Regions from separate parts of the Marinobacter sp. LQ44 genome, predicted to be linked through region 1. Evidence: predicted binding sites of a transcription regulator. Region 1 holds the regulator's gene; each other region holds the start of a gene.
What was found. The regulator sigma-54, encoded in region 1, starts transcription at its own class of promoters, with help from an activator protein. The targets are predictions, from matches to a motif close to ANTGGCATNNANNTTGCTNT.
Positions count from the first base shown of each region.

Region 1 (9,668 bases):
CCATCCGGCTACCTTGACGACGTGATCCTGACGCTGCCGGAAGATCCGGCCGGCTTCCAGCTGTCCGGGCGATTGCGGCAGGTGTCGGTCGAGGCTGCGCAAGGGGCACCGGCTGCCCGCGGGCTTGATGGCCATATCCTGATGACCGCCCGTTCCGGCCACGTAACCCTGGATACCACCGGGCCCGCCTACCTGGGCTTCCCAAAGCTCTATGGTGCTGGCTGGAGACTGGATTCGATGGCCGGCACGGTATCCTGGGAGCTGGCGGGCCCGATAACCCGTGTGTTTGCCGACGATCTCCGATTTACCTACGCCGACCGTACAACACTCACCGGTGCGTTTGATTTAAGGCTGGATCGGTTTGGCGAAGACAACCTGGGCTTGCGCGTTGGCGTTGAGAACGGTGATGCGTCCATGCTCGCAGATTTTGTCCCGGCCAAGGTGGTGAACCCCGGGCTCTATCAGTGGTTAACAACCGCCATTATGGAAGCCGATATCACCGCCGGTGAGTATTACGGTCACGGCCGTATCGATTCCGAGGCACCCCGGGGATCGTTTGTCTCATCCATGTGGTACGAGTTCGACAATGGCGTTGTCCGTTACGACGAGCGTTGGCCGGAAGTGCAGAGCGCCCGCGGCCGGGTTGAGGTTCAGAATGCAGACACTCTGGTTACTCTGGAACAGGGCCTGACTGGCGGGCTGGAACTGCGCTCAGGTGTCGTAAGGGTTGTGCCGGGAGATGGAGAGGAGCCGACTCGGGTAAGGGTTGATGCACAAGCCGATGTGCCAGGTGAGAGCGTGCCGTTCTGGATGACTGAGACGCCGCTTGGGGATATGACGGGAATGGCGGCCGACGAGCTGGATTTTCAGGGGCTTTATCGGTTGGCACTGAACATTGACCTGCCGCTGGCAGAAGGTGAGGAGACGGCGGTGAATGCCATGGTGGCCACGTCAGGAGCCACGGTCTCTTACCCGGCGGCAGGACTGGTCTGGACAGGAATCGAGGGCGAGGTCCGCTACGATACACGTCGGGGATTTTCCGGTGAGCCACTTCTGGCAGAGTTCTTCGGGCAACCGGTGACGGTCGAGTTCGAACAAACAGCGCAGGGCCCGTCGGGCAAGGGCACGGCCTCGTCTATTCGCCAGACCGGCCGGGTTCCTTTGCCGTCGTTTTTGCATCAGTTCGGGCTGCCGGAGGGCTCTGCACTCGGGATGTCTGGTAGCCTGGATTACTCGGCCCAGCTGAGCGCGGCGGCTGAGCGCGCCTCCCGGATAACGGTAACTTCCGATCTTCAAGGCCTTGCACTGGACTGGCCGCAGCCTCTGGGCAAGACGGAGTCGGATCAGGCCCGGTTGCAGGCGCTTATAGACCCCACGGACAGTGAAGGTGTTCGTGTGACGGGTGACTGGCAGGATCGGTTGGCCTTCGATCTGCTGTGGAAATCGTCAGGTTTTGACCTGGGGCTCAGTGAGCTGAACCTGGCGGGGCATAATCTCAGAAATATACAGATCAATGCGCTGGACCTGGGAGATCGCTGGGTGTTCAACACGGAATCTGATCGGGTTCAGGGTAGGGTGATGGTGCCCTCGCAGGGAACGATTGAAGCGGATCTGCAACGCCTCAGCCTGATGCGCTCAGATACGGTCGGTGAAGACCAGAGAGACCGGCAGGTATTGACCCTGGAGGAGCAACTGGAAGCATTCCGAGCTCTGGACGTGGGGAGTTGGCCCGATATTGATGTGACCATCGCGGACCTCAGGCTGGGCGATGAGTCTGCCGGCCGCTGGCAGTTCGCCATGCGGCCGCAGCCGTTCCGCCTGAACATCGAGGAAATTGAAGGGCAACTGGACACACTGGCGCTCACTGGCAGGATGAGTTGGAGTGTGGTTGATGATCGCGAAACCAGCCGATTTGTCGGGACGCTCTCAGGCGGTCGCCTCCGGGAACTTGAGGCACTGACCGGTGCGCCAATTCCAATGAATAATGAGCAGACTCAGGTTGACCTGGATCTGGACTGGCCCGGCCGTCCGGATGAGTTTGCCTTGGAACAGCTCAGTGGCCAGGTCAGTGTTCGCCTGGATGACGGAGTCATTATGGAGCAAAGTGGCTCAGCCCAGTTGTTCCGAATCTTCAATCTGCTCAACACCGACACGCTCTGGCGCCGGCTGCGCCTGGACTTCTCGGATCTTTATGAGCGCGGCATTGCGTTTGATGCTATTTCAGGCAAGGCTGTCATTGTAAACGGGCTGGTTACCCTGGACCCAGAGCTGCAACTGGTGGGGCCTTCGGGGGCTTTCAAGATGAGTGGGTCAACCAATATGGCCGATGAGAGCCTGGATATGCGGTTGGTGCTGGTGCTTCCGGTTACCCAGAACCTGCCTCTGGCTGCCATACTGATGGGAGCAAGTGCGCCCATTGGCGGCGCACTCTTTGTACTGGACAAAATTCTGGGTGACCCATTGAGCAAGCTGACCAGCGCCACCTACAGTGTCACCGGTAGCTGGAGCGAGCCCAAAGTGGATCTTCGCCGGGTTTTCGATACGGGTGAGTAGAGGAGTCTGAGCATGACCCAAGTTGCAGCGATTCAGATGGTGAGCAGTCACAACCTGGCCGGTAACCTGGCCGAGGCTGAGGCCCTGTTGCGTGATGCTGCCGCCCAAGGTGCGAAAGTGGCAGTATTACCTGAGAATTTTGCGGTTCTGGCCACTGCTCAGATGCGCGAGTGCGGTCGGCAGGAAAGTGGCGGTGAATCGGTGATCCGCCGCTTTCTTTCAGAACAGGCCGAGAGGTTGGGGCTATGGATTGTAGGTGGTTCCATGCCACTGGCAACACGACCCGATGGTTCTGATGTTCCCGACAGGGTGCGTGCAAGCTGCATTGTCTACAACGATCAGGGCGAGGAAGTTGCCCGTTACGACAAAATTCACCTGTTTGACGCCATGGTAGAGGATTCCCATGGCCAATACCGGGAGTCGGATACCTTCGAGCCAGGTGACCAGGTGGTTACCGTGGATACTCCCGCCGGCCGGCTGGGGATGGCTGTGTGCTACGACTTGCGGTTTCCTGAACTGTTCAGGGCGCTGCGGGAACAGGGTGCCGAGTGGGTGTGCCTGCCCAGCGCCTTTACCTGGCAAACTGGAGACGCCCATTGGCACCCACTGATTAAAGCCAGGGCCATCGAGAACCAGGTTTGGGTGGTTGCCCCCGGCCAGGGGGGGCAAAACAGTGAGCGACGCAAGACTTATGGCCACAGTTTGATCTGTGACCCCTGGGGCAGGGTGGTGACGGAACTGGATGAGGGCCCAGGCCTGGTTGTGGCAGACCTGGATATGGAAAAACTGAACCAGGTTCGGGCCAGAATGCCGGTCTGGGAGCACCGCCGTCTTTAACTTAGAACTCCGCTCAGCGGGTTGCTTTACTGCTCTGCGTCGTCAATCCATTCCCGGAGGGCCCGGAACAGTTTTCGGGCCTGACCGGTATTTTTCTGTTTCTCCACATCCTTGCGGGCGTTACGAACCAGGTTGCGTAGGTGCTGAACGTCAGCCGCCGGGCAGTAGTCAATAAACTCACCCACCACCCGGTCACCCTCGGAGATCATCCGGTCGCGCCAGCGCTCGGCCAAGTGGTGCCGGCGGGTATGTTCGTCGCTGCCCGCATGGAAGGCCCCAATGGCCCGAGCCAGTGCCTCCGGGTCATCCTCCTGCCGGATGATCTTGCCAATGTATTGCAGGTGTCGCCGGCGGGCTTCGCGCTGATTAATGCGTCTTGATTCGACGATCGCTGCTTTCAGACTGTCGCTGATGTCAAGGGATGCCAATTGCTCGTCATTAAGATCCAGCATCTGTTTACCCAGGTCCTGGAGCGCATGCATTTCCCGCTTGATCTGGGATTTGCTCGGGCCGAAATCCTCCTCGAGCTCCTCGTGGTGCGGGTTAATATCAGGTTGGCTCATGGTAGATTCCTTACGCATAGAAGATCGTGGCCAGCCCCAGGAAGGCCATGAAACCGACAACGTCGGTCACGGTTGTTAAGATGACGCTTCCCGCGAGGGCGGGGTCTATGTTCCTGGACTTCAGGAACAGGGGCAAGACCGTGCCGACCAGTGCCGCGGCTACAAGATTGATAATCAGGGCAGCGGCTATAATCGCGCCAATCAGCCAGTCCTGGAACCACAGCACGGCGGCGGCCGCCACAACCACCGCCCAAAGCAGCCCATTGAGAACGCCGGAGAGGAATTCGCGGTTCAATAGCCAGCCAACATTGGCTCCGCTGATCTGACCCACCGCCATACCACGAATTACCAGTGTCAGGGTCTGGCTGCCTGCAATCCCGCCCATGCTGGCGACAATGGGCATTAACACCGCCAGCGCCACAACCTTGGCGATCGTCTCTTCGAACAGGCCGATAACCGCTGAGGCAGTGAACGCGGTAATCAGGTTGATGCCGAGCCAGACTGCCCGCCGGCGAGTGGTTTTCATGACGGGGGCGAAGGTATCTTCGTCCTCGTCAAGACCGGCCATACTCATCAGCGAATGATCAGCGTCTTCCCGGATAACGTCGACCACGTCATCGATGGTGATACGGCCCAGCAGTTTGTTGTCATCCCCCACGACGGGGGCCGAAATCAGATCGTAGCGCTCGAACAGCGTGGCAACTTTCGTGTCTGAGAGTGTGACCGGAATCGGCTCGATATCGGTGTCCATCACCTCACGAACTGTGGACGCGGGGTTGGACACCAGCATACGGGTGATGGGCAGCATGCCAATGAACTCGTCTCGCCGGCTGACCACAATCAGGCTGTCCGTCATGGGGGGCAGGTTACGGTGGCGGCGCAGGTACCGCAGTACCACGTCAATACTGATATCCGGGCGCACCGTGATGGTGTCCGTATTCATCAGGCCGCCGGCAGTGTCCTCGGGGTAAGCGAGCACTTCCTCTACCCGCTGCCGGTCTTGCTCGTCCATGGTGTCCAGGACTTCCTGGATCACCGTGTCTGGCAGCTGCTGGAGCAGGTCGGCCAGGTCGTCGGACTCAAAATCCTCAATGATATCGGCCAGCTCCTGGGCATTCAGCTGGCTCAGGAAGTAGGCCCGGATGTCGTCACCGAGATACTGGAGGACTTCCCCTTCCAGTTGCTTATCGACCAGGTTCCACAGCAGGGCGCGTTGGCGGGGCGGGGAGGATTCCAGCAGGTGTGCGATATCGCTGGGGCTCAGGCCGCCGTTAAGGATGCGGGCAACCTGTTTGAGCGCGCCACTGTCCAGGGCCTCACTGAGGGAGCGAAGGCGCTGGCGGGCCTGACTTTTTTCCAGAATATCGGTCATGAAACCACCTGCAATCAGAAAACTGTCGCATTATAGCGGAGTTAGCGGCTTCAGGTGAGAAAGGATTGTAGGTGAATAACGAACCCGGCTTGGTTCAACCCCCTTCGCCGAAATAATCATCAATCAGTTCGATGAGCGCATCGATGGCTTCCTGCTCATCGGGGCCATCAGCGACCAGCTCAATGTCGGTGCCCTGGCTGGCGGCCAGCATCATCACCTGCATGATATTCTTGGCATCCACGTCCCGGCCCTTGCCGCGTATCCGCACCTGGCTGTCAAAGCCGGAGGCGGTGGCCACCAGCTTAGCGGTGGCGCGGGCATGCAAACCCAGTTTATTGATGATGGTGACGGGGCGGCAGATCATGGCGGATCAGATCTCCCCGCGGGCTTGAAGGTGGGGCAGCTCGGTATGGCGAACCTGCACGTTGCTGTATCGGGTACGGAAATGCTGGCCCAGTTGCTCACAAACATAGACGGAACGATGCTGGCCACCGGTGCAGCCGATGGAAATGGTCATGTAGCTTCGGTTGCTGTCGGCGAACGAAGGTAGCCAGGTATCCAGGAAGCGGATCAGGTCGTCCACCATTTGCCCGGTGAGAGGTTCCCGCTCGAGAAACTCGATAACGGGTTGATCGGTACCGACGTATTTGCGCAGGCTGGTGTCCCAGTATGGGTTCGGCAGGCAGCGCACATCGAAAACGTAATCGGAATCAACCGGTACGCCATGCTTGAAACCAAATGACTGGAACAGCAGTGCAAGCTCCTGGTCCTTTCTTCCCACCACCCGCTGTTTGACCATGTCACGAAGTTCATACATCGACATGCCGGTGGTGTTGATGTACAGGTCTGCCAGTTTTGACAGGGGTTCCAGAAGAGCCTTTTCGTTGGCGATGGCCTCCCGAAGAGAGGTTTTGTCATCACTCAGGGGGTGCTTTCGGCGTGTGGCGTGGAATCGTTGCAGCAGGGACTGTTCATCGGCATCCAGAAATATGATCTCGACAACGACTCCGGCATCGCGCAGCTGGCGATAGATCTGTTCGAAATTGGCCAGTTCGGCAGACAGGTTGCGGGCATCGATGCTGACGGCCATTTTCCGGAGTCGCCCAGGCGCTTCCTGCTGCGCCGCCTCCCGGGTTAGCGGGAACAGCAGTCCGATGGGAAGGTTGTCTATGCAATAGAAGCCCAGATCTTCGAGTACGTGCAACGCGGTACTCTTACCGGACCCCGATCGGCCACTGACGATGATCAGTTTCATGATGGACGCTCCTGCCTGCTTAAGTTGGTGCTACTGCTTGTCAGGATGCCGCTGTCATACGCTGGTACAGGGACGCTGAATCCTGACACTGGCGAAGCTGTTCACAGAAGCCGTTGTCGTTGAATTTCTCGGCCAGCTGGCTAAGCAGCTCCAGATGTTCACTGGTGGCTTCTTTGGGCACGATCAAGGCAAACACCAGATCGACCGGCTGATTGTCGATGGCATCGAAGTCGATGCTTTCTTCCAGCGTCATCAGCACCCCGATCACACGGTCCAGCCCTTCCAGGCGGCAGTGGGGTATAGCGATACCCTGGCCGATACCGGTGCTGCCAAGCCGCTCGCGAGAAACCAGATTGTTGAAGATCTCGGTGTCGCTGAGGATTTCATCCTGATGATGAATATGCTCTGCGATGGTTTCCAGTACCCGCTTCTTACTGGAGGCTGGCACTCGGCACAGCGTCAGTTCGGGAGCCAGAATGTTGTCGATGGTCAGGGATGTATCGCTCATGGATCGACTGTGATTCCGTAAAAAAAAGGCTGCGGCCGGTATTCCCCGCCGCAGCTCGTATCATTGAAACACCCGGTAAGGCGGCGCGAAGGGCGCGCTCAGCCGTTGCCGTGCATCCGGTCTACATTCTTTTCTTTGTGCTTGAGGATCTGGCGATCCAGTTTGTCCACCAGCGAATCAATCGCGGCGTACATGTCCTCGCTTTCTGCCTTTGCGTGGATCTCGCCACCGATGACATGCAGGGTGGCTTCGGCCATCTGACGTACCTTCTCAACTTCCAGCGTCACCTGACAGTTGCTGATGTGGTCAAAGTGACGCTCCAGCTTCTCGAACTTGGTGTTGACGTAATCCTTCAGTGCAGGGGTCAGTTCTACGTGATGGCCTGAAATGTTGAGTTGCATAGGCGTCTCCTGTTGTCATCATGCCGGTGTTGCCACCGGGCTGCGTGTCCGGTGCTTCGTGCACCGGCAAAAACATTAAACCAGTCGTTTGCGCTCGTTTGAAGGAGGAATGTGCATGGCCTCCCGGTATTTGGCAACGGTGCGCCGGGCCACATTGATGCCCTGATCTCCAAGCATGGCTGCAATCTTGCTGTCGCTCAACGGCTTTTTTGGAGTTTCTTCTGAAATCAGTTTCTTGATCATCGCACGTATTGCGGTGGAGGAACATTCTCCACCCTCAGCGGTACTGACGTGGCTGGAGAAAAAGTACTTCAGCTCGAAGATACCGCGGGGTGTGTGCATATACTTTTGTGTGGTGACCCGTGAAATGGTGGATTCGTGCATTTCCACGGCCTGCGCAATGTCGGAGAGGATCAGCGGTTTCATTGCTTCCTCCCCCTGGTCCAGGAAACCCTGTTGGTGCTCAACAATCCGGGTGGCGACTTTCAGCAGGGTTTCGTTGCGGCTTTGCAGGCTTTTAATGAACCACTTGGCCTCCTGCAGTTGATCCCGCAGGTAGGTGTTATCAGCACTGCTATCCGCGCGGCGGATCAGCGATGCGTAGCTGGCATTGACCCGAATCCTCGGGGCGATCTCCGGGTTGAGCTCAACTCGCCACCGGCCTTCGTGTTTTCGTACGATGACGTCCGGTATCACGTAATCCGGCTCTGCCCGGTCCACCACGTCGCCCGGGCGGGGGTTGAGGCTGGTAATCAGGGCCAGAACCTCGCGCAGCTGATCTTCCTTGAGTCTGCTGCGGCGCAGCAGTTGCGCGTAATCCCGGTTGCCCAGCAGATGCAGGAACTGGGTAACCACCAAGCGGGCCTGTCGAAGCCAGGGAGTATCTGGTGGCAACTGGTTGAGCTGAATCAGCAGGCATTCCTGCAGGTCGCGGGCAAACACACCCGGCGGGTCGAAATGTTGTAGCCGGTGCAGAACCGCTTCCACTTCGTCCAGTTCCAGGGGGTCTTCTTCGGTTTCATCCTGCAGGCCGGAATGGATTTCCTCAATCGGTGAGGTCAGGTAACCGCGTTCGTCCACTGCGTCCATCAGGGCGTGGGCGATGGCCTGGTCACGTTCGCTCATGGGGGTCAGGTTGAGTTGCCATTCCAGGTGGTCCTGGAGGGTTTCTGCCGGCGAATTGCGGGTTTCGAAATCCGATTCGTTCTCGTCTTCGCCTTTGCTGGCTGGCGCCGGTGCAGACTGGTAGATATCGTCCCAGGCGGTGTCTACGGGCAGGTCGTCGGGGATGTTATCCGGTATGTCGGTTTCTGAAGACCAGTCAGGGCCGTTTTCATTTTCATCCCAGTCAGAGGCGGTCTCGGTGGCCGGTTCATCGTGGTCGGAATCCCGGTCTTTGTGCTCGTCCCGGGTATCGGAGTCCGTATCAGGGGTGTCAGACTGCTCGTCATCCTCGGAGGTTTCCAGCATCGGGTTTGACTCCAGTGCCTGCTGGATTTCCTGCTGGAGGTCGAGGGTGGAAAGCTGAAGCAGGCGAATGGCCTGTTGCAGCTGGGGCGTCATGGTCAGACTCTGGCCCATCTTAAGCTGTAATGAGGCTTTCATAACCATGGCTCAAGATCCATAAATCAAGGGTGTCCCGGTAGTGACCTTGCCTGCTGTCAGGCAAAAAAATTGTTGTACGCTGGTTACTTGCCGCTCACTGGTGTCAGTATAAGCAAGTTCTTTGCCGAGTTTACTTGCTACAGATCATCAAAACAATCAGACCTCGGTCGCCGAGGGTTTTTCTTGCGCTCACAGGTGGAACTCATCGCCCAGATAGACTTCCTTGACCTGCTGATTGGCCAGGATGGCTTCTGCGTTGCCGGAGGCGATGATATGGCCGCCGGAGACGATGTAAGCGTTCTCGCAGATATCTAGGGTTTCCCGCACGTTGTGATCGGTGATCAGCACTCCAATGCCCTTGTCCCGCAAATGCCGAATGATGTGTTTGATGTCACTGACTGAAATCGGATCTACCCCGGCGAAGGGTTCATCCAGCAGAATAAACGCCGGTTCCATGGCCAGCGCCCGGGCGATTTCAACTCGCCGTCGCTCGCCACCGGACAGAGCCATACCCAGGCTGTCCCGGATATGGGTGATGTGAAATTCCTCGAGAAGTTCCTCGAGCTTGGCTTCC
Region 1 covers NZ_CP014754.1:1,042,013-1,051,680, reverse strand. Annotated here, with positions in the region: gene ASQ50_RS04910 (YhdP family protein) at 1-2,553, shown strand, start outside; gene ASQ50_RS04905 (carbon-nitrogen hydrolase family protein) at 2,566-3,390, shown strand; gene yjgA (ribosome biogenesis factor YjgA) at 3,417-3,953, opposite strand; gene mgtE (magnesium transporter) at 3,964-5,325, opposite strand; gene ASQ50_RS04890 (HPr family phosphocarrier protein) at 5,420-5,689, opposite strand; gene rapZ (RNase adapter RapZ) at 5,696-6,580, opposite strand; gene ptsN (PTS IIA-like nitrogen regulatory protein PtsN) at 6,621-7,088, opposite strand; gene hpf (ribosome hibernation promoting factor) at 7,187-7,489, opposite strand; gene ASQ50_RS04870 (RNA polymerase factor sigma-54) at 7,565-9,094, opposite strand; gene lptB (LPS export ABC transporter ATP-binding protein) at 9,284-9,668, opposite strand, start outside.

Region 2 (9,668 bases), 2.2 Mb from region 1:
CCCCGGGCCTTCGTTATGAAACCTACAACCAATACAAAGACACGGTGTTTCGCCCTGGTAGCAGTGACGAAGGTGTTCGGGAAAAGGATTCCAACTCATTGTTCCTGCCTGGGATCAGCCTGCTTTACACAGGGTTTGCGCAATCAGAGATCTACGCCGGCATCCATCGCGGTTATGCGCCTGCCTCGGCTCGCTCGGATGAGTTTCCGCTCACCCCGGAAACCGGCGTGAACAGCCAGTTGGGTATCCGTACCAGCGCAATTAAAGGTGTCAGTCTGGATGCAGCCGTGTTCCACAATCGCATCAAGGACACGTTGATTCGTGATGATGTGGACGAATTCGGCGATGCGTTGTTTGTAAACGCAGCGGATTCGCGCATTACCGGCGTCGATGTCGGCGCCAGAATCGATTCCTCTGCCTTCTATCTGGCGGATTACAACCTGTTCGCCGAAGCTGCGCTGAATTACACCGATGCCCGTTTCACCACCGGACCCCTGGACGACAATCGGGTACCTGAAATCCCGACCCGGGCAGGCAGCTTCACCGTTGGGTTGGATCACATGGCCGGCTGGCACTTGAGCGCCACTGTCAGCCATCTGGGGTCCTTCTACAGTGATATCGAAAATACCCGTGAGCTGACCTCCGACGGCGAGGCGGGCAAGGTGCCCAGCCGTACCCTGTTCTCGGCACGGGCAAGCTACAAGTTGCCAACCACCACGGATGCAACCTTGTGGGTTCAGGGGCGCAACCTGTCAGACAAGCTGTATATCTCGGATGTGCAGGACGGCATCCGCCCCGGCGCTCCGAGAACGGTTGTTGCTGGCGCAACAGTGAGGTTTTGATATGACCCTCGGTTAGTCATATCGCTTGGCCGGGTTTCCTTCCTTTTCCCGGCATTTTTCTTCCGATGCTCCGGTTGCTCTGCGGCCGGAGCTTTTTTCGTGTCAGGGGGGACAAACGCCCGAGAGGGTTGTGATAATCTTGGCGGGTGAATACCAACAACAAAAGAGTCCGAGATGAAAATTCTGATTGCGGATGATCATGCGGTGGTGCGACAGGGTTATGTCAGCCTGTTGTCGATGGCCCTGGAACCCTGTGAAATTATGGAGGCGGCATCTGGGGAGGAAGCCTGCGACTTCAGCAGAAGGCATCAGCCGGACCTGATCATCATGGATGTCGGACTGCCCGGCATCAGCGGTATTGAGTCCGCGGCCCGAATTCTGGAGGATCAGAAAGATGCTCGCATCCTGTTTTTCAGCATGTACAACGAAGTCCCCATCGTTAAGCGCGCCCTCCAGGTAGGCGCCATGGGATACATCACCAAGTCCTGCGATACCGACACTCTGATCAAGGCGGTCCAGCGAGTTGCCGAAGGTGAAATTTTTGTTGAATACGATCTGATCATGAAGTCGTCGTTCAACGATCAGGCCTCCGAGTCCGCAAAATTGCAGCAGTTGACGCGCCGCCAGTTTGAAGTGTTTTCCATGCTGGCTCGCGGGTTAAGCAATGATGAAATTGCCCATGCCCTGGCAATCGAAAAGAAAACCGTGGCCAATACGGTGACCGCCATTAAGAGCAGCCTTGGAATCGAGTCGATGGCGAAGCTGGTCTTCTTCGCCATTGATGCCGGGCTGGTTCAAATCTGCACGCAGCCAGCGGCATCCGTTTCCCAGGAGTAACGGCTGCTTAGTCTTCCGCGTCCTCAGCAGAATCGATTTTCAGTTCGTTAATCTTCCGGGTCAGCGTATTCCTGCCCCAGCCAAGCAGCACGGACGCATCCCGGCGGCGCCCGCCAGTGTGCTTCAGGGCCACCTCAATCATAATCTTCTCGAACTCCGGTACGGCGGTGTCCAGGATCGACTTCTTGCCGCGCTTCAGTTCCTGTTCTGCCCAGTTTTTCAGGCCTTCCTGCCAGGTCTGGCCAGTGGCGCTGTGCTCACTTTCCGCCTGGTGCAGGAGTTCCGGGGGCAGGTCATCTACATGAATCTCGCGCCCGCTGGCCATCACGGTCAGCCAGCGGCAGGTGTTTTCCAGCTGGCGGACGTTGCCGGGCCAGGGCAGGGTGGTCAGGTACTCTTCGGCATCCGGGCGCAACAGCTTCGGCTCCACCGCCAGTTCCTTGGCGGCCCGCTTCAGGAAGTGCTGCATCAGGCGGGGAATGTCTTCCCGTCGCTCCGCCAGCTTGGGCAGATGCACGCGGATAACGTTCAGGCGGTGGAATAAATCTTCCCGGAAGCTACCTGCCTGCACCAGTTTTTCCAGGTCTTGATGAGTGGCGGCGATGATACGCACATCCACTTTAATCGGGGTGGTGCCGCCTACCCGATAGAATTCACCATCGGCCAATACTCGCAGCAGACGGGTCTGGGTGTCGGCTGGCATATCACCGATCTCATCCAGAAACAGGGTGCCGCCGTTCGCCTGTTCGAACCGCCCCTGGCGGGCTGCGCCGGCGCCGGTGAAGGCGCCCTTCTCATGGCCGAACAGTTCAGATTCAATCAGATCCTTGGGGATAGCGGCCATGTTCAGGGCGATGAACGGGTTGCGGGCCCGGGGGCTGTGGTTGTGCAGGGCCTGGGCCACCAGCTCCTTACCGGTGCCGCTCTCACCGTTGATCAATACCGTGATGTTGGAATGGGACAGGCGGCCGATGGCCCTGAACACTTCCTGCATGGCCGGAGCTTCACCGATGATTTCGGTATTGCGCTGGGCGCTGTCGGCCTGGGGTTCGCTGGCGGCCCGTTTTTCATGACTGTGGGCCACAGCGCGTTTCACCAGGGCCACGGCATCGTCCACATCAAAGGGCTTGGGCAGGTATTCGAAGGCACCGGTCTGATAACTGGTAACCGCACTTTCCAGGTCCGAATGGGCGGTCATGATGATCACCGGCACATCCGGATGCTTGTCGACAATCTGTGAAAGCAGGGTGATGCCGTCTACTCCGGGCATGCGGATATCGCTGACGATGGCATCGGGCTGTTCGTGTTCCAGTCGCATCATGATGCTTTCGCCGCTGTCGAAAACCCGCGGCTGCATACCGGCCTGGTTGAGGGCGCGTTCCAGCACCCAGCGAATGCTCTTGTCGTCGTCGATAATCCAGACGTTTGCCGGTTGGCTCATTGGTTGTCCTCCAGAGGCAGGAAGATAATGAAATCGGTTCTTCCGGGCTCGCTCTCACACTCCACCAGCCCTCGGTGCTGGCCGATGATGCTTTGGGTAATGGATAGGCCAAGGCCGGTTCCTGAGGCCCGGCCACTGATCATGGGGTAAAAGATGTTCTGCAGAAGATCCGCTGGAATACCCGGGCCGTTATCGATGATGTCGGCCCGGCACACCAGCCGGTGACGACGATGGCCTATGGTGAACTGGCGCAGCGCACGGGTACGGAAAGTGATGGTCGGCGGTACATCGGAAGGACTTGCACCTTCGTTCTCGAAGGCCGCCTCCATGGCGTTACGCGCGATGTTCAGGAATGCCTGGATCAGTTGTTCTTTGTCTCCGGGGAACTCGGGAATGCTGGGGTCGTAATCCCGTTTCAGCCGGACCCGGCCCCTGCTTTCGGCTTCCACCAGGGTACGTACCCGCTCCAGAACCTCGTGGATGTTGGTGGGCGCGATTTTCAGTGCCTTGTTGGGGCCGAGCATACGATCGACCAGGCTGCGCAGGCGGTCTGCTTCGTCAATGATTACCCGGGTGTATTCGCGCTGGTCTTCATCGTTCAGCTCCCGGTCAAGCAGTTGAGCCGCGCCACGAATGCCGCCCAATGGGTTCTTGATTTCGTGGGCCATGCCGCGAACCAGGATCCGGGTGGTCTCCTGTTGGGAGATAATGTCTTCTTCGCGGCTGATGCGCATCAGCCGGTCCCGGGGCTGGATCTCGATCAACAGCTCCATGGGTTCAAGGCTGATGGGTGTCACCGAATAGTCCACCGTCAGCCTTGAGCCGCTCAGTAAAGCGAATTCTGCTTCTCGCCGGGTGTAGGATTGGCCATTGCCTGCTGCCGCATACAGGGTTTTCAGAGCGTCCGCAGAATCGAGCAGAACGTCTTTCAGGGGCAGGCCCTGGCTACGGGTCATGCTGGTTTCAAAAAGACTTTCGGCGGCGGGGTTCAGGTAACGGATGGTCAGGTCGTTTCCCAGCACCAGAACGGCCGTGGTCAGGCTGTCCAGAATGCTCTTATAACCGCTTCCCAGCGAGATGGATGGTTGGAACGACATGCTTGGTTTCCGTTTTAAACTCATAGTAGTTACCCCGGTTTTGCAAAAAACGAACCAGTTTTGCCTGCTGAGATAAGATGATGGTCTAAGTACGGGCACAGCAGGGCCCGGAGGGCATCCGGGTGCTGTAGGTTGGTGCAGATGGGGAGCTTGTCGCTACAGGCAGCCGGGGTTTTGCCCCTTCGCTGCCCAAAGTATGGCTTTATCGTGGTGCGGTTGCACTAAAGTGGTGCGCAAATATCAGTTCAGGCGCGAAGGTCGGTGAATGGTAAAGGTGATTGGCTGGCCGCTTTTCACCTGTATGCCTTCGCGATCCACGATGTGAACGCCCGCCTGATGGGTGCCCCGGTCAATATTGCGGACGGTGATGGAGCCTGAAGTGCTTTGGCCAACTGGCTGGCCGTCCAGGGTAACCTCATAGCGATGACCGCGCCGCAGGCTCGGGGTGCTGCGCACTTCAAAGGTGACGTCGCCGTTGCCACTGTGGAAGGCCTGATCGTTCTCAGGGGAGATCAGGGAAAGGCTCTCATAGGCTGCACCTTCGCGCTCCACTTCCTCAAGCAACTGTTCGGTTTCTCTCACCGCGTCAGGCTTTGGCAGTGTGATGGTGGTTACCGGTTTAACCTCGATTTCTTCCCCGCCCTGCATGGGCTCGTCCGAGAAGGTTACATTGCCCTGGGCATCCACATGGCGGTAAACCTCTGCGTGGGCGGATGCGGTGGCCAGCAGTAACAAGCCGGTTGCGAGCGTGAGCGGTGCTTTCATGACAATAACCTGCGGTAGTGAACTGTCTCGATTATCGGCGGCGGGTGCAGGCATTTCAACGCCGGAGGGCGATCCCTTGGTTACATATCGTTAAGGGCGCGGGGTGTTTGGCGGGATTTGAGAAAAACGGCACAAAAAAAGCCCCGCACGGGGCGGGGCTTTCAGGCTTAAATGCTCTGCACCTTATTGGTGCAGTGCATTAGCAGGAGTAGTAAAGCTGGAACTCAACCGGGTGAGTGGTCATGTTCAGCTTCTCAACTTCACCGCGTTTCAGGTCAATGTAGCCTGCGATCATGTCTTCGGTGAACACGCCGCCACGGGTCAGGAACTCGTGGTCTGCTTCCAGGCAGTCCAGCGCTTCAGACAGTGTTTCGGCAACCTTCGGAATGTTCAGAGCCTCTTCCTTCGGCAGGTCATACAGATCCTTGTCCATGGCATCGCCAGGGTGGATCTTGTTCTGGATGCCGTCCAGGCCGGCCATCATCAGCGCAGCGAAGGCCAGGTACGGGTTGGCTGCCGGGTCCGGGAAGCGCACTTCGATACGACGTGCTTTCGGGCTGTTTACGTACGGAATACGGATGGACGCGGAACGGTTACGCGCAGAGTAGGCCAGCATAACCGGAGCTTCGAAGCCCGGAACCAGACGCTTGTAGCTGTTGGTGGCCGGGTTGGTGAAGGCGTTGATGGCCTTGGCATGCTTGATCACACCACCAATGTAGTACAGGGCGGCTTCGCTCAGACCCGCATAGCTGTCGCCGGCGAACAGGTTCTTGCCGTCTTTGCTCAGGGACATGTGTACGTGCATACCGGAACCGTTGTCACCAACCACCGGCTTGGGCATGAAGGTGGCGGTTTTGCCGTAGGCGTGGGCCACGTTGTGTACGCAGTACTTCAGGATCTGAACTTCGTCAGCCTTGCGGGTCAGGGTGTTGGCGCCTACGCCGATTTCACACTGGCCAGCGGTACCCACTTCGTGGTGGTGTACTTCAATTTCCAGTCCCATGGACTCCATGGCGGCACACATGGCACCACGCAGGTCGTGCAGGCTGTCGACCGGCGGAACCGGGAAGTAGCCGCCTTTCACGCCTGGGCGGTGGCCGATGTTGTTGCGATCGAAGTCTTCGCCGGAAACCCAGGCCGCTTCTTCGGAGTGGATGTGGTAAGACGCACCTTGCATGTCCACATTCCATTTAACGGAGTCGAACACGAAGAACTCGGGCTCCGGGCCAAACAGCGCGCCATCGGCGATGCCGGTGGACTTCAGGTATTCTTCGGCACGACGGGCAACAGAGCGGGGATCGCGCTCATAACCCTGCATGGTAGACGGCTCTACAATGTTGCAGGTGATGTTGACAGTGGTTTCTTCGGTGAACGGATCCAGTACGGCGGTCTCGTCGTCCGGCATCAGGATCATGTCGGATTCGTTGATACCTTTCCAGCCAGCAATAGAGGAGCCGTCAAACATTTTGCCGTCAGCAAAGAAATCTTCATCGGCTTCGGTGGCGGGCAGGGTGACGTGCTGCTCTTTTCCGCGGCTGTCGGTGAAGCGCAGGTCAATCCATTTCACTTCGTGTTCTTTGATCAAATCAATCGTCTTGGACATTGTGCATGCTCCGTAGTGATGTCGTGTTCGTTATGCCGGATCGTTCAGCGGGCTGAAGCCCGATCTTTTTCAGGTCAGGGCAGCTTAACAGAAGCTGTTGGCTCTTACCTTTCAATTACGGCTGCACAAGTATAAGCAAGGGGCTTGCCAGTTTTTCGGTTTTGCGCCAGAACAGCGCAGCGGCAAGGCTTTGGGGCGATTCTGGCGCACCGGAGTGCAGCTTACAGGCATTGGTTGCACTGAATGTGTGCACTTTATTGGTGCATTGATTCTTATCCTGCCTGATAACGGTGCATTAGCCGATTGGTTACATATTAGGCACTATTCTTCATATTATCGACATGGACTTTTCTATATACTGCTCGCCGCTAAATTCTGCAGGATACCCGTTGTGATTGATAAGCTTAGAAACGTTGCCATTATTGCCCACGTTGACCACGGTAAAACCACCCTGGTTGACCAATTGTTGCGCCAGTCTGGAACTTTGGACCGTAAAGAGCTCGAAAACGAGCGCGTTATGGACTCCAACGACCAGGAAAAAGAGCGTGGCATCACCATTCTGGCGAAGAATACCGCGCTGAAATGGAAAGACTACGACATCAACATCGTGGACACCCCGGGGCACGCGGATTTTGGTGGCGAAGTTGAGCGAGTCATGAGCATGGTAGACAGTGTGCTGTTGGTGGTGGATTCCATTGATGGCCCGATGCCGCAGACCCGTTTTGTAACCCAGAAGGCGTTTGCCGCTGGCCTGCGCCCGATCGTGGTGGTTAACAAGATTGACCGCCCCGGCGCGCGCCCGGACTGGGTGGTGGATCAGGTATTTGACCTGTTCGATAACCTTGGTGCCACCGACGAGCAGTTGGACTTCCCGATTGTTTACGCCAGTGCCCTGAACGGCATTGCCGGCATGGAGCATGAAAACCTGGACGACAACATGGATGCCGTATTCCAGGCGATTGTCGACCATGTGCCCGCGCCTTCCGTAGATCTGGACGGCCCGTTCCAGATGCAGATTTCCCAGTTGGACTACAACAGCTTCCTGGGCGTGATCGGTATCGGCCGCATTATGCGTGGCAAGGTCAGAACCAACACTCCGGTGGTGGCTGTTGGTGCCGATGGCAAGAAGCGTAATGGTCGTATCCTGAAAATCATGGGCCACTCCGGTCTGCAGCGTGTGGAAGTTGAAGAAGCGCAGGCTGGCGACATTGTGTGCGTGAGTGGTCTGGATCAGCTGTACATCTCTGATACCTTATGCGATCCCGCCAATGTTGAGGCACTGCCGGCGCTGACCGTTGACGAACCCACGGTATCCATGACCTTCCAGGTCAACGATTCACCGTTTGCTGGCAAAGAAGGCAAGTACGTGACCAGCCGTAACATCAAGGAACGTCTGGAAAAAGAACTGCTGCACAACGTGGCGCTGCGGGTAGAAGAAGGGGACTCTGCCGACAAGTTCAAGGTCTCCGGCCGGGGTGAGCTGCACCTGTCCGTATTGATCGAGAACATGCGCCGTGAGAACTTCGAGTTGGCCGTGGGCCGCCCGGAGGTTGTGATCAAGGAGATCGATGGCGTCAAGCAAGAGCCTTACGAGAACGTGATCATTGACATTGAAGAGCAGCACCAGGGTTCCATTATGGAACAGATGGGACTGCGCAAGGGCGACATGACCAACATGATCCCGGATGGCAAGGGTCGTATCCGCCTGGAATACACCATTCCCGCCCGTGGCCTGATTGGTTTCCGGAATACCTTCCTGACCATGACATCAGGCACCGGCATTCTGACGTCTACCTTCAGCCATTATGGCCCGGTGAAGATGGGTGATGTAACCAGCCGCCAGAACGGTGTCATCGTTTCCATGGCGACCGGCACAGCGCTGACCTACTCGCTGGAAACCCTGCAGAGCCGTGGCAAACTGTTCCTCGACCCGGGCCAGGAGATCTATGAAGGCCAGCTGTGTGGTATTCACAGTCGCGACAACGACCTGGTGGTTAACCCTACCAAGGGCAAGAAGCTGGACAACATGCGTGCTTCCGGTAAAGACGAAGTGATCGGCCTGGTGCCGCCCATCAAGTTCACCCTGGAGCAGGCGCTGGAGTTCATTGATGACGACGAACTGGTAGAGGTAACGCCCAAGTCGATCCGTCTGCGCAAGAAACTGCTGACCGAGAACGAGCGTAAGCGCGCCGGTAAGAAGTAAGATTAGTATTGAATGGCCAGGGACGGCCATTGCTTTCTCCCCTTAAATCTCAGCTAGACTACCGTTATCCCTAAACGGAGTTCGTCATGCTGAGCCTGTATCCTGAAATCCAGCCCTACGCTCGTCACCACCTCGCGGTGGAAGAGCCTCATGAGCTTTACCTGGAGGAGTCCGGCAATCCGGAGGGTATTCCTGTGTTAGTGGTCCATGGGGGCCCGGGTGGTGGCTGTGAGGATAATCACCGGCGATATTTTGATGCTGAACGCTTCCGGATCATTCTGATGGACCAGCGCGGGGCAGGGCGATCCACGCCGCTTGCGGAACTGGAAGGCAATAGCACAGACAAGCTGGTGGACGACATGGAAACCGTTCGCCAGTTTCTGGGCATTGATCGCTGGCTGCTGTTTGGCGGCAGCTGGGGCTCCACCCTCAGCCTGGTGTATGCTCAGGCCTACCCGGAGCGGGTCACCGGGCTGGTACTCCGTGGCATTTTTCTGTGCCGGCCCAAGGATATCCATTGGTTCTATCAGGAAGGCGCCAGCCGAGTGTTTCCGGACTACTGGCAGGATTTCGTGTCACCCATCCCGGAAGTGGAGCGTGATGATCTGGTGCCGGCCTATTACCGCAGGCTTACCAGCCCCAACGAGCTTGAGCAGATTCAGGCGGCCAAGGCCTGGTCAGTCTGGGAAGGGCGTTGCGCCACCTTGCATCCCAATCCTCGGGTTGTTGAACGCTTCGCGCACCCACATGTTGCGATTGCTCTGGCAAGGATTGAATGCCATTACTTTGTGAACCAGGCGTTTTTAACGCCGGACCAGATCGTGCGAAATGCCGCGCGGCTTTCCGGAATACCCGGTGTGATCGTCCATGGCCGCTACGA
Region 2 covers NZ_CP014754.1:3,237,438-3,247,105, forward strand. Annotated here, with positions in the region: gene ASQ50_RS14895 (TonB-dependent receptor family protein) at 1-842, shown strand, start outside; gene ASQ50_RS14900 (response regulator transcription factor) at 1,017-1,679, shown strand; gene ntrC (nitrogen regulation protein NR(I)) at 1,687-3,120, opposite strand; gene glnL (nitrogen regulation protein NR(II)) at 3,117-4,217, opposite strand; gene ASQ50_RS14915 (DUF4124 domain-containing protein) at 4,458-4,982, opposite strand; gene glnA (glutamate--ammonia ligase) at 5,182-6,585, opposite strand; gene typA (translational GTPase TypA) at 6,977-8,788, shown strand; gene pip (prolyl aminopeptidase) at 8,875-9,668, shown strand, end outside.
Region 2: glnA (glutamate--ammonia ligase) is a predicted target of sigma-54. The motif match lies at 6,718-6,737, and genes of this name have one in related genera.

Region 3 (9,668 bases), 690 kb from region 1:
CTACATCCCCGCGAAGGATTCTGCCTCTGCCATCGGGTTTCAATCCGTAGAGGGTGTCGTCCTTGCCTACATCAGCGCAGGACAACCCCGGCCGGCTGGTTTTTCTCTTCGATGCAAAACTGGTGCTGGGCTCAGTCACCTCTGAAAGCATAAAGCTGATTGATGAGCTGCAGTCCGACATCAAGGGCTCAAAAGCGATTTACCTTACAGTTGGCCAGTCTTGGTATAAATTACATGGACGGCGAAGACGCGAATAACAATGGCGGCGACGAACTTCGCGGAAGAGTCCAGTATGTCTTTTGATGGTTAACCAGAGGCGACGGCAGAACACTCTGCCCCTTTTTTTGTGCGCCCGGCAGGGGCGCACTCCTGGAGGTGCAAGTCCTCCCGTAAGCTGGCCACAGCGAACGAAGTGAAGCGCAACTGCGGAAGGGCGAGCAACTGTTGAGAGGAAGCGTGGAGCGTAAACCGTGAGCCGATGAACAAGAATCGGATATGAGGCACTGCCGAGCAGGGCGAGCGGGCCAGAAGCCGCGAAGCTCTTGTGGCCAAGGCGATGCGGCGTAAATCCGGCGGTTGTGCGGTGAAGGAGTGTGTTCTTACCCGGGGATATCTCGCCTTATGCCTGAAAGGGCAACGTGGCAACACGGAGCGGAAAGGTGAAGCCTTGCCAGATGTGACCAGCGATGAAACAGGACTCCCGCGACGAGAATCGGAGGGCGCAGGGCGAGGCCTGCTTGAGCAGGTATTCGCACGAGAGAATATGCAACGGGCATGGAAGCGCGTGAAGGCCAACAAGGGAGCGGCGGGTAGGCATCCCGAAACCGGACGGAAGTGAACGGGAACTGCTGCGCCTTGGCGCGAGTCCCTGGGTTGTGGAATCCGTGGCGGCCCTGAGCCGTCGCTGGTGGCATAACAGTCGGTCTGCCATTCACAACGTGCTGACGATTGCCTACTTTGATCGGTTGGGCGTGCCGCGTCTCTCGTGATACCTCAACGTCGCGAACCGCCCGGTGCGGACCCGCTTGCCGGGTGGTGTGGGAGGGGCGGAGCCTAGTGGCTCCCCCCTATCCCGATTAGGGCTTTATGGTGTTAAAACCACCACCGGACGCCTGCCACGAAGCTGGAGGACTCGACGTCTTCTCCCTCGCGCTCACGAAGGTCCTTTGTATTGCCGAGAAAGCGGGTGTAAGAAACACCCACGTAGGGTGCAAACTCCCTCGAAAAGTGGTATCTCAGGCGGAGCCCCAGGCCCACATTGTTGATGCCACTACCGACGCCCCATTCCTCGACATCGCTGAAGGCGACGAGCGTTTCGCCGCGGCCCTGCAAAATGAGCCTTTGGGTCAGCAGCCAGTCGTACTCGGCTTCAAGATCGTATGACACGTCACCGTCGTCGGTCACTCTGAAGTTGGTGTCTACCTCAAACCAGTACGGGGCAAGTCCCTGCAATCCAACGATGGCAGAATAGCGTTCCTTATTAGGGCTGGGGCCAAACGTTGTCTGGGCACCCAATCCTGTCTGTATATCCCAGAAGCGATCGAAGCGATAGCTGTACTGCACATCAAAATTTTCGATGTCGCCGCTGTCGCTGGATAGATCGGTCTCACCTTCCGTTTCGACCCAGAGCCGATTGCGATCTTTGCCAATCCATCCCTGGGCATCCCACAGGGCCATTTCGTTGTTGCCGTCACGCTGGTATTCCAGCCGGTCAAACAGAACCTGGCCAAACACCTGGTTGTCATGTATTGGCAGTGTCCAGTCCGGTTCGGCCTGAACGCCAGTACCAGCGGCGCCGGCTCCCGAGGCAAGCGTTAAGGCTGAGGCACCCACAACCCACTTGATGCGATTCATCATAATGTTCATCCCCTATCCCGTTAAACGACCGACACGACACGAAACATGCCTGCGTCCATGTGGTACAGAAGGTGGCAATGGAAAGCCCAGTCACCCGGTGCATCCGCTGTGATCAGCGCGGATACACGCTCGCCGGGTTTGACGGAAATCGTGTGTTTGCGTGGACGATATTCACCTGCACCGGTTTCCAGTTCCATCCACATGCCATGCAGGTGAATGGGGTGATCCATCATCGAGTCGTTGACGAGGATCAATCGCAGGCGCTCGCCATGGTAGAACTTGACCGGGCCATCGACTTCAGAGAACTTTTTGCCGTCGAACGACCACATGTAACGTTCCATATTGCCGGTAAGGTGCAGTTCCACCTCGCGTTCGGCCGGGCGCTTGTCGGGCCAGCCCTCAATGCTCTGCAACTGGGAATAAGTCAGCACCCGATGGTTGGCTGTTTCAAAGCCTACACCAGGGTCATCCAGACGCGATTGCGGGCTGGAAGCCACCATGGCCGCCCCGGGACCGTGATTATCAGGGCCATGGGATATCGGCCGACCCGCCGTCGGGACCTCATTCATCGTTGCTTTGTCCGAGCTCATCTTGTTCATTCCCGAGTCGGCGCCATTCATCATCATTTGGCCATGGGCTTTGTCGTTGCTGCCTGACATCATTTCCATCTTGCCACCCATGTCCATGCCGCTCTCCATGTTCATATCGCCGTCCTTGCCCATGGCGCCCATGCTCATCGCGCCCATGCCCATGGCGGCCATACCGCGCTCGGTTCGCGGATACATGGGCGGCACTGGCGCCTCCACTCCCTTGCGGGTAGCCAACGTTCCGCGCACATACCCCGACCGATCCTGTGACTGGGCAAACACGGTGTGAGCCGTGTCGGTTGGCTGTACAATCACGTCGTAGGTTTCCGCCACGCCAATGCGGAATTCATCCGTTTCAACGGGTTGCACTGGTTGGCCGTCAGCGGAAATAACCGTCATCGGAAGTCCCGGGATACGGACATCAAAGTAGGTCATCGCCGAGGCGTTGATGAATCTCAGGCGAATTTTCTCGCCGGGACGGAACAGCCCGGTCCAGTTGCTGGCGGAAGGCGATCCATTCATCAGGTAGGTGTATTCAGAACCGGTTACATCCAGGATATCCCGGGGGCTCATTCGCATTCTGCCCCACATGCCGGCTTTGCTCCACGCGGCATCCCAGCCCATGGTTTCAACATCCTTGAAGAAGTCGCTAACGGTGCGCTGGTTGTAGTTATAGTAGCCCTCTGCCACTTTCAGGTTGCGGAATACGTCCTCGGGAGAGTCAAAGGTCCAGTCAGATAGAACCACAACGTATTCGCGGTCATAGGCCACCGATTCGGGCTCGGCAGGATCAATGATAATCGGCCCATAGTGGCCTAGCTGTTCCTGAAGGCCAGAGTGGCTGTGGTACCAGTAGGTGCCATGCTGTTCGACCGGGAAACGGTACTCAAACGTTTCGCCGGGCATGATGCCGGGAAAGCTGACGCCAGGAACGCCATCCATCTGGTACGGCAGAATCAGACCGTGCCAGTGAATGGATGTTGCCTCCGGTAGCGTATTGGTGACACGCAAGATTGCCTCGCGCCCCTGTTTGAGGCGCACCAGAGGCGCTGGCAGAGTGCCGTTGATGGTGATGGGCTGTTCCGAGACTGTGCCCCCTATCTTGAGAGGTGTTCTCGCGACGGTCAGGTCGTAGATGTCAGCGCCATTACGCACGGTGTGAAATGCGTTCGTGTTGTCCAGTTGTCCTCTAGCATAGGCCGGCAACAAGCTGTCGAAACCGGCAAGAAGTCCCATCGTGGCAGCTCCTTGGATAAGGCGCCGCCTGGACACACCTGCATAGAAATGTCTATCGCTCATAGGTTGCTCCTAAAACCATGTATATACAGCTTCTTGCGTTCGTGACTCGATTATTGATCCTACCCGGTGTAACTGAAATCAAACTGAAAAGTCTGTATCCGCCTTTCTATCACCATTTGTTTGGCGGGCAGGGGGGGAGAGGCGCAATGGCCCTACGCCAGCCTCCCTTTTGGGCGAGTGAGTGCGGATTAGCAAGAACGGTTGCAAGTCCTGCGATAAAGAAGGGAAGGGCGATGGCGAGAATGAAGATGGCGATTCATCCGCTTTATCTACAGGCGTGCAATTGTGGATTTTGACGAGACAATTACAGATAAAAAAAGCTGGCCCGTCACGGAACCAGCTTTACAATACTCAAATTGAGCAGCTAACCATCGCTAGGCCGATCAAAAACTCTTGTTCCAACCCAGCCAGAACTTCGGGTCATCCGAGTTGACAGAGCCAAGCGCGTCGGTTGACTCAATGTCCGCGTACTCCACGTTAACACTGAAGGAACCGAAGTTTCCCGCATCCTTTGTAACGTTGGCGGCGACGTGTGAATAACTTGCCTCACCGACAGAAGCCTTGCCGTCATCAGCGAAGTCATAATAGCCAAGCGTAACACCGGCACTGTAGCTGTCCTGCAGAGGCACCCCAACAGAGGCGTAGTAATAGGCATCTCCTTGCACGAACACCCCATCACCACTGGTGTCGCTGTTGATCGTGTAGGCTAGGCCTACAGCAGCAATGCCATAGCTGATCTCGCCGTAAAGTTCGCCGAAATCAATGGAGTCCGGCGCGTCAGGATACGCATAATAAATGTACCCAACGTCATAACCCAGTTCTTCCACAGAGCCGGAGAATCCGGCATAAAGATCAAGCTCATAGCTGGTGCCGTCACCAAAATCGACATTGGAGCCCCAACCACCGGCGTAAAAGCCCGACGCATGCTCATAATCCAACCCTCCCTGGACAGCCGCAGCCCCGTCTGTCTGGGTGACGCCCCGGAACAGATAGTTGCTGCTGGCGCTCACATTTGAGCTGACGTCAGCGCTAACAATGGCGGGCGCAGCCTGAAGTGCTGCAAGCAAAGTGATACTGATAAATCCGGATTTGGTGAAAAACTGCTTCTTCATAATGGATACCTTCGGTTGGGTTTCATTGCTCCAAATATGATTCAGCAAAAGTCTTGCCATATCTTATTTATTCTTGTTTATCATAATTATAGAGACAAATCGGCACATTCTGAGCTTGCCCCCGAAAAACGACCGCAACACCTAGCGCCCCAGAACCTGTCACCGGCCCGGACCAGCGCCCTGTTTTGATGCATTCTCTGTAACCATTCTGTAATCTTTGCCAAATAGACTTTAATAGCGCTTCAACACACACAAGCAAACCGAAAAAGGTGAGACAGATCATGAGCAAGAAATATTTGGGCTTGGCTTTGGCGATTTCTGCCGCTTCTGCTGCACAGGCCGGAAACGTTACGACCAGCGGCGAAGACCTTGTGATCGATACCGACAGCGGTATCAAAGTGAAAGTGTCGGATAACTCTGCGTCTTTTCAGCTCGGCGGGCGCATTCAGTGGGATTACGACGCCACGCAGTCTGACGACAACGGTGTTGACACTACCGATTTCGATGTGCGCCGGGCACGCCTCTACGCCAAGGGCCACTTTGGCGACTGGGCGTACAAGACCCAGTTCAACGTGGCTGAAAGTGATGGCGCCGACGGCGGTACTGCTGAAGACCTGTACATTCGTTACATGGGATTTGGCTCAGCTGCAACCGTGACTATCGGTAAACAGAAAGAGCCATTCGGCCTGGAAGAATTAACGAGCTCAAAAGACATCTCAGCGCTTGAGCGATCTGCCATGACCGAGCGTTATGCCCCCGGTCGCAGCGGCGGCATCCAGCTCAGCGGCAAAGGCAGCAACTGGACCTACGGTATCGGCTACTTCGAGGCAGGCGGCAATGGCAGCGACGACTTCAATAACACGGCAGTAACCGCACGGGGCACGGTTGCACCGATTCAAACGAACAATATGGTTGTTCATCTTGGTGCGGGTTATACCACGCGTGATGCCGACACTCAGGCCGATGAGGTCGATACGTTTAATCTGGAGCTCGCCGGCGCTTCCGGGCCCTTCCATGCCCAGGCCGAATATTTCGATTCCGAGGAAGGCCAGGTGGATGTTGATGGTTATTACGTACAGCTTGGCTGGATCATCACCGGCGAAAGCCGTCCTTACAAAGCCGGAGCATTCAAGCGGGTAAAACCGGCATCGCCCAAAGGGGCCTGGGAAGTTGTTGCCCGCTTTGAGGATGGTGACGGAAAATACAGTGATGTGGGGCTGGCCACGACCGACGGTGAGCAAACAAACACTGGGCGTTAACTATTACGCCAACAAGAATGTTCGACTTGGAATGAGCTACATGGATGGCGAAGAAGCCATGGCGCTAGCGGAGATGAAGTGCGTGCGAGGTTACAATATGCATTTTGACCGCATGGAGGTCGCTTGAATGAGTTTTGCGGTTTTGATATAGTTCTTGAGAGTTATGAAATACTCAGGTTTTGGGCAGATATTAATCTGCCCATTGCTTTTGTCTGCCCCCCCCCCCCCGCCCCCCCCCGCCCCCACCCCCTAAGTTAAAGTTCATCTGAGGTTTCTGGTGTACATTGAGGTGGACACCCATCAGTTGGTCAGCCTGAAGGTGCAGTTAAGCTCTGATCCGGCTGTATTCCTGAAAAAATGAGACCCGTATGGACGGCTTTGCGAGACGTATAAGGTGGTGGCGCGTTGTTCAGCTCTTTTTGCCTGTGAGCCTATGGAGGTACCCCTTGAGAGTCAGGTTCAATCTGACCGATATCAAGGTTGTCGCTGACATTGGCGCCCTAAACTGAACGAGCGACTTATCGATGAAATATTGACTCCATTCAACCGTTTATACGGCCGCTGAAGGTACCACTCGAGGATGAAAATGATGCTAACTCCGCTCACTGCCAGGAATGGCCAAAAAAACCAGAAGTCGTTGCTTGTCTTTGCCATTGGTTCGGTTCTGGCCTCTGCCGCAACGCCTGTCCTGTCCATGACCTTTACCGAAGCCTTAACCGGGGGAAAGGTTTCGCTTGATGTTCGTTACCGTTACGAATTTGTGGATCAGGACAACCCTCTTGATCAAGCCCATGCTTCTACCGTTCGAACCCGACTGGGGTACCGGACTGGTGATTTTAAGGGGTTTGAGGTGTTTGCCGAGGCGGAAGATGTGTCCGCTGTGGGGAATGAGAACTACAATAGCACCATCAATGGCATAACCGATCACTCAGTAGTCGCTGATCCGACGGAAACCGAAGTCAACCAAATTTACGTGCGTTACAAAGGTTTTTCGGATACCAGCCTGACCTACGGCCGTCAGCGCTTTGCTCTGGACAATCACCGGTTTATCGGTACGGTTGGCTGGCGCCAGAATGAACAAACCTTCGATGCCTTTGTCGGCACCAACGAGTCGCTTCCGGACACGAAGATCACAGCGGGCTATCTTTACAATGCTAACCGGGTGTTCTCGGATGCCAGCCCTAATGGCAATTTCCCAATGCAGTCGCCGATTTTCAACGCACAGTATCATGGCTTGGCTGCCGGAACCCTGACCACTTACGGTTATCTTTTCGACTTTACCAACGCAGACGTCAACTCAACCCAGAATTTTGGTTTGCGGTTCGCAGGTGGCACCGATGTATCGGAAGACGCCAGGGTCCTGTACACCCTGGAGTACGCAATCCAGAAAGACTATGCAGACAACCCGCAAAGCTTTGAGGCCGCTTATTGGCTGGCGGAAGTGGGGCTCGCAGTCTACGGCCTGACCTTTAAGGTGGGTATGGAGACTCTGGAGTCGGACGACGGCCGGTCATTCCAGACGCCTCTGGCGACGCTTCACGCGATGAACGGTTGGGCCGACCAGTTCCTGGTCACCCCGGACGATGGCCTGCAGGATCTATACGTATCGGCGGGTGCCTCAGCAAAGGGGGTCAAGTGGCTGGCCGTTTATCATGACTACAGCAGTGACATCAATAGCCTGAGCTATGGCTCCGAGCTGGGGCTGCTGGCTGTCTACCCGATCAACAAGCACTACACGGTGGGTGCCAAGTTCGCCAGCTATGCCGCCGATGGTCGTGGCGTGGATACGGACAAGGCCTGGTTGTGGGGAGAGGTCAAGTTCTGACCTTATCACTGTTGCGGTGAACAGACATTCGCCTGATAGAGGGCGGGTCGCCCCGACCGGGGGTAGACAATCCGAAGGATAAGGGTCGCTGACGAACGCTGCGGTTGAGGAGGTCTCAGGCAGCGTTTGGCTCTTGGAAACGTCGTAAATTTACAGAAATTGATGTGTTAGCTATGCTTTGGATGGAATCTAAACAACAAGGAGAAGCACGATGGGTAAAGCTATTAATGGTAAGTTCGAGAACATGGATCAGGCACGCAATACGCGAGACGATCTTATTGGCAGCGAAATCCCACAGGAAGTGATCTTTATTGATAAGGAAGAGCAGACGATCCGGGTGATGTTGCCGCAGGAGGAGGCCGGGGAAGTTTATGAGATCTTCGATCGACACGGCGTCAGGTATAAGTGAAGGCTCGTGGCCCTGTGCGTTGGGCTGTTCCTGGGATCACTCCGCAGTGGTCAACGCGCGGCTGCGGTCATGACGCTGATCCAGTCGGCTATGCGGAAAGGGCATGATCCCTATGGGTATCCAAGGGATGTTCTAACCCGACTGCCGACACAGAAGAGCAGCGCCATCGGCGGACGCTTACAACGGAATAAAATAGTGTTGGTCTGTTGGGAACGTATCGGTCGATCGTATGCCTTAATTTGTTAATGTCACAGACTGGTGCTTGAAAGCAGGATGTCCGCAAAGAATCGCCCCACTATTGTTGTGTTGCTGTCACTGCTTTTGGTGTTCAGCGGGCCTGCGTTTGCTTTGCCTTGCCGCCGGGGAACTTCACAAGTTTTACCGATACCGGTTCCCAGCTGATTTTTGCCGCACAGGCGGCCCACTACCAGGATCCCTTCCTGGCTTCTATTACACCCCCTCCAGAACATTACTCCTGAGTCTTAACCGGTTTTTGCCCATCGCGGCAAACTCATTAACGTTAGTTCTTGCAACAAAGTCTCGTCCTTCGGTTCATTCGTAACGGGGCTTTATATGGAGTGAATCAAATGCGCAATTCAAAAACCAGGCTCACCATCACAGCGATTCTTCTGGCCGGAACCATTGGATCCTTCTCTGCATTGGCCCACGAGGACGAAGGAAAAGGCATGAGGGGGATGATGAATATGATGTCTGATATGTCCCCCGAAGACCGTAAAGCCATGACTGAGGCGTGCATGAAAATGATGCAGGGGCATGGAAACGGGCCGGAAGGACGATTATCAGGTCATCGCCTTCAACGCCAACGGCCAGCAGCGTGTTTTCCGCGAACACAAGGATTACTGAGGTCAGCTCTGTGAAAGTGATGCCTTTTCGCCTGAACTCCGCCACGGTGCGGTACTGGCAAGATGCTATGGCGGGCACGGGCCATTATCAATAACGGCAGGTCCAGGGAAGGCATCAAATTCGATTTCTGGGCAATTTGACAGACTCACCGAACTTGGAGGGCTAAATGCCTGATCTTGCAACTTGGGGAATTGCCGCCGCGTTTGCCGGTGGTCTCATATCGTTTTTTTCACCCTGCACGCTACCTCTGGTTCCCGGCTACCTGTCGGTCGTGACTGGAGGTGCCCTGACCGAGGCTTCGAATCGGTTGAAGGCCCTTTGGCTGAGCCTGTGTTTTGTGATGGGGTTCAGTCTGATCTTTATTGCCCTGGGAGCAAGCGCAAGTGCTTTAGGACAATGGTTGATGGCCTATCGTGAAGAGGCCAACCTGGTGGCCGGCGTGCTCATCATTCTAAT
Region 3 covers NZ_CP014754.1:353,439-363,106, reverse strand. Annotated here, with positions in the region: gene ASQ50_RS01705 (copper resistance protein B) at 1,093-1,857, opposite strand; gene ASQ50_RS01700 (copper resistance system multicopper oxidase) at 1,878-3,743, opposite strand; gene ASQ50_RS01695 (TorF family putative porin) at 4,127-4,855, opposite strand; gene ASQ50_RS01690 (OprO/OprP family phosphate-selective porin) at 5,137-6,114, shown strand; gene ASQ50_RS21300 (hypothetical protein) at 6,089-6,241, shown strand; gene ASQ50_RS01685 (alginate export family protein) at 6,701-7,939, shown strand; gene ASQ50_RS01680 (hypothetical protein) at 8,151-8,348, shown strand; partial or broken gene ASQ50_RS21295 (transposase domain-containing protein) at 8,373-8,594, shown strand; gene ASQ50_RS01675 (cytochrome c biogenesis CcdA family protein) at 9,379-9,668, shown strand, end outside.
Region 3: ASQ50_RS01695 (TorF family putative porin) is a predicted target of sigma-54. The motif match lies at 4,897-4,916, and genes of this name have one in related genera.